Regions from separate parts of the Pseudomonas sp. B21-032 genome, predicted to be linked through region 2. Evidence: predicted binding sites of a transcription regulator. Region 2 holds the regulator's gene; the other holds the start of a gene.
What was found. The regulator sigma-54, encoded in region 2, starts transcription at its own class of promoters, with help from an activator protein. The targets are predictions, from matches to a motif close to ANTGGCATNNANNTTGCTNT.
Positions count from the first base shown of each region.

Region 1 (2,403 bases), 700 kb from region 2:
GCACCTGTGATTCGAGCGGTGCTGGCGGGGTACTGCAGCCTGTCAGCAAGGCAAGCAGGGTGAGTGTGATCGGGGTGCGGGTCATGATGGGCTCGGGCGTGGATTGCTGAGCCAGCATGGTCGAGGTCAGGAGGCTGACCTATCGGGAACATCTGAAGAATATGTATGAAAAAGGCCTCCCGAAGGAGGCCTTTTTTCAAGCTACGCCGCTTGCGCGAGCGTCACTGGCTTAGCAGCTGTAGTACAGCTCGTATTCCAGTGGGTGTACGAAGGTGCGGACCTTGATTTCTTCTTCGCTTTTCAGCGCGATGTAGGCATCGATGAAGTCGTCGGAGAACACGCCGCCCTTGGTCAGGAACGCACGGCCTTTGTCCAGCTCTTCCAGGGCTTCTTTCAGGCTGCCGCAAACCTGTGGTATCTCTTTCGCCTCTTCAGGCGGCAGGTCGTACAGGTTCTTGTCGGCGGCATCGCCTGGGTGGATCTTGTTCTGGATACCGTCCAGGCCGGCCATCATCAGTGCTGCGAAGCACAGGTACGGGTTGGCAGCCGGGTCCGGGAAGCGCGCTTCGATGCGGCGGGCTTTCGGGCTGGAAACGTACGGGATGCGGATCGAGGCGGAACGGTTGCGCGCCGAGTAGGCCAGCATGACCGGTGCTTCGAAGCCTGGTACCAGACGCTTGTAGGAGTTGGTAGCCGGGTTGGTGAAGCCGTTCAGGGCCTTACCGTGCTTGATGATACCGCCGATGAAGTACAGGGCGGTGTCGGACAGGCCGGCATAGCCTTCGCCGGAGAAGGTGTTCTTGCCATCTTTGGAGATGGACATGTGCACGTGCATACCCGAGCCGTTGTCACCGTACAGTGGCTTAGGCATGAAGGTAGCGGTGCGGCCGTAGGCGTCGGCAACGTTGTGCACGCAGTATTTGAGGGTCTGAACTTCGTCAGCCTTCTTCACCAGGGTGTTGAACTGCACGCCGATTTCGTTCTGGCCGGCAGTTGCCACTTCGTGGTGGTGGACTTCGATGACCAGGCCCATTTCTTCCATGGCGTTGCACATGGCAGTACGGATTTCGTGGTCGTGGTCGAACGGTGGTACCGGGAAGTAGCCGCCTTTGACGCCTGGACGGTGGCCTTTGTTGCCGCCTTCGACGTCCTGGTCGGACATCCACGAGCCTTGCTCGGAGTAGATCTTGAACATCGAGCCGGAGATGTCGGACTTGAACTTCACTTCGTCGAAGATGAAGAACTCAGGCTCTGGGCCGACGAACACGGTGTCACCGATACCGGTGGTCTTCAGGTACTCTTCGGCGCGGCGGGCGATGGCGCGTGGGTCGCGGTCGTAGCCTTGCATGGTCGAAGGTTCGATGATGTCGCAGACCAGGATCAGGGTCGGCTCTTCGGTGAACGGGTCGAGCACGGCGGAGGAGTCGTCCGGCATCAGGATCATGTCGGAGGCTTCGATGCCTTTCCAGCCAGCGATGGAGGAACCGTCGAACATCTTGCCGGCTTCGAAGAAATCTTCATCCAGCGCATCACGAGCTGGCATGGTCACGTGGTGCTGAGTGCCTTTGGTGTCAGTGAAGCGCAGATCAATCCATTTAACGTCATGATCTTTGATGAGTTGAACCGACTTCGACATAGTGTCCTCCGGGTGGGGTAGAGCTTGCCTGTGCAGCCCTTTAATTTGGGTGATGCCGGGCGCGAATAGTCGGCCAAGGCAACCTGCCTCACAAGGGAGCAAATTGCATGCCAGTGCCCCGAGTTGGGATTTTTGCCCCAAACCCAAGCGTTTTCGCCCGATTCGCTGAAATCAGCGGTTTTTTCTGCACCCTTACGATGCGCTAAACAGTCATGATGCACCATAACGGTGCGAGAAAAACCTTCTGTACAAAAGTTGCTCAAAGCTTGAGCAATTTCCGCTATAATCCGCGCCCCACTTTTTTAGTCGGCACCTCGCGCGCTGTTTTTCATGAAACTAATCGTAAAAGTCTTCCCAGAGATCACCATCAAGAGCCGGCCGGTTCGCAAGCGCTTCATCCGTCAACTGGCCCGCAACATCCGCAACGTGCTCAAGGACCTCGATCCTGCGCTCGCGGTTAACGGTGTCTGGGATAACCTCGAAGTGATCACTCACATCGAGGACGAGAAGGTCCTGCGCGAGATGACCGAGCGTCTGAGCTGCACGCCGGGCATTGCCCATTTCCTGCAGGTCGACGAATACCCGCTGGGTGATTTCGACGACATCGTCGCCAAGTGCAAGCAGCACTTCGGTCACCTGCTGGCGGGCAAGCGCTTCGCCGTACGCTGCAAGCGCGGCGGTCACCACGATTTCACCTCGATGGACGTCGACCGCTACGTCGGCAGCCAGTTGCGCCAGCAGTGCGGCGCCGCCGGTATCGACCTGCG
Region 1 covers NZ_CP087180.1:380,187-382,589, forward strand. The annotation lists gene LOY54_RS01675 (chorismate mutase) at 1-85, opposite strand, end outside; gene glnA (glutamate--ammonia ligase) at 230-1,636, opposite strand; gene thiI (tRNA uracil 4-sulfurtransferase ThiI) at 1,967-2,403, shown strand, end outside.
Region 1: glnA (glutamate--ammonia ligase) is a predicted target of sigma-54. The motif match lies at 1,732-1,751, and genes of this name have one in related genera.

Region 2 (2,403 bases):
ATCAGCCACATCCGCGACAACCTCGGCATGAGCCTCTCCGGTGGTGAACGCCGCCGCGTCGAGATTGCCCGCGCCCTGGCCACCGCGCCCAAGTTCATCCTGCTCGACGAACCCTTTGCCGGTGTCGACCCGATTTCGGTCGGCGACATCAAGCAGATCATCCACCACCTGAAGGCCAAGGGTATTGGCGTTCTGATCACCGACCACAACGTCCGTGAAACCCTGGATATCTGCGAAACCGCTTACATCGTCAACGATGGCCAACTGATCGCCGAAGGCGATGCAGAGACCATCCTGGCCAACGACCTGGTCAAAGAGGTTTACCTCGGCCATGAGTTCCGCCTGTAGGCTCAAGGTGTAAGGCGCTGCCGGAGCGCTCGTAAACAAGCCAGATAATGGCTTAATTGTTACGGCGCTCTAGGCAAACGCTGCAATTTCAGGCATATAATTTGCTTAAAGTTGGCGCTTCGGTGCCCTTGTAGTGGATGGCGCATGTGCGCCGGCAAATAAGGTGTTAAGCCCCTGCCATGAAACCATCGCTCGTCCTAAGAATGGGCCAGCAACTGACGATGACCCCGCAGTTGCAACAGGCCATACGTCTGCTCCAGCTTTCTACCCTGGACCTCCAGCAGGAAATCCAGGAAGCGCTGGAATCAAACCCGATGCTCGAGCGCCAGGAAGAAGGCGACGACTTCGACAACAGCGACCCGATGGCCGACAACGCCGAGAGCAAACCCGTCGCCGACGTTCAGGAAACCAGCTTCCAGGAGACCGCCCCAACGGTGGACAACCTCGAAGAGGGCGAGTGGAACGAGCGCATCCCCAACGAGTTGCCGGTCGACACCGCCTGGGAAGACATCTACCAGACCAGCGCCAGCAGCCTGCCCAGCAACGACGATGACGAGTGGGACTTCACCACCCGCACTTCGGCTGGCGAAAGCTTGCAGAGCCACCTGCTCTGGCAGCTCAACCTGGCACCGATGTCCGACACCGACCGGCTGATCGCCGTGACCCTGATCGACTGCATCAACAACCAGGGTTATCTCGACGAAACCCTGGAAGAAGTCTGCGAATCCTTCGACCCCGAGCTCGACATCGAGCTGGATGAAGTCGAAGCCGTGCTGCACCGTATCCAGCAATTCGAACCCGCCGGCATCGGCGCGCGCAACCTCAGCGAGTGCCTGTTGCTGCAACTGCGCCAGCTGCCGCCGCGTACCCCGTGGATGGCCGAAGCCCAGCGCCTGGTCAGCGACTACATCGACCTGCTCGGCGGCCGCGACTACAGCCAGCTGATGCGCCGCATGAAGCTCAAGGAAGACGAGCTGCGCCAGGTCATCGAACTGGTACAGAGCCTCAACCCGCGCCCGGGCTCGCAAATCGAGTCCAGCGAAGCCGAATACGTGGTGCCCGACGTGATCGTGCGCAAGGACAACGAGCGCTGGCTGGTCGAACTCAACCAGGAAGCGGTCCCGCGCCTGCGGGTCAACCCGCAGTACGCCGGTTTCGTCCGTCGCGCCGACACTAGCGCCGACAACACCTTCATGCGCAACCAGTTGCAGGAGGCGCGCTGGTTCATCAAGAGCCTGCAAAGCCGCAACGAAACCCTGATGAAGGTCGCCACCCAGATCGTCGAGCACCAGCGCGGCTTCCTCGATCACGGTGACGAGGCGATGAAGCCGCTGGTGCTGCACGACATCGCCGAAGCGGTGGGCATGCACGAGTCGACCATTTCCCGGGTAACCACGCAGAAATACATGCACACGCCGCGCGGAATTTACGAGCTGAAGTACTTTTTCTCCAGCCACGTCAGCACCTCCGAAGGCGGCGAATGCTCGTCCACGGCGATCCGCGCAATCATCAAGAAACTGGTTGCAGCGGAAAATCAGAAAAAGCCATTGAGTGACAGCAAGATCGCTGGTTTACTGGAGGCACAAGGCATCCAGGTAGCACGTCGCACCGTCGCCAAGTACCGCGAGTCCCTCGGCATCGCACCGTCGAGCGAGCGCAAGCGATTGATGTAACGGCTCCTGAGGTGTGCCACCGCAGTTCAGTGGCAGGCGCAATACCTGCCTCTTATGCACCGGCAACAAAGGAGAAGCTGTATGCAAGTCAATATCAGTGGACAGCATGTAGAAGTTACTCAGCCCCTGCGTGAGTACGTCGAGCAGAAATTGAAACGACTGGAGGGGCATTTCGACAAGATTACCAATGTGACGGTAATCATGAAGGTCGAGAAGCTGCAGCAGAAGATTGAAGCGACGCTGTTCATTCCCGGCGGCGAAGTGGTTGCAAATGCCGAACACCAAGACATGTATGCAGCGATCGACGCCTTGACCGACAAGCTCGACCGCCAACTGAAAAAACACAAGGAAAAACAGCAAAGCCTGCTGCAAGGTGCAGCGG
Region 2 covers NZ_CP087180.1:1,076,188-1,078,590, reverse strand. The annotation lists gene lptB (LPS export ABC transporter ATP-binding protein) at 1-348, shown strand, start outside; gene LOY54_RS04890 (RNA polymerase factor sigma-54) at 528-2,021, shown strand; gene hpf (ribosome hibernation-promoting factor, HPF/YfiA family) at 2,103-2,403, shown strand, end outside.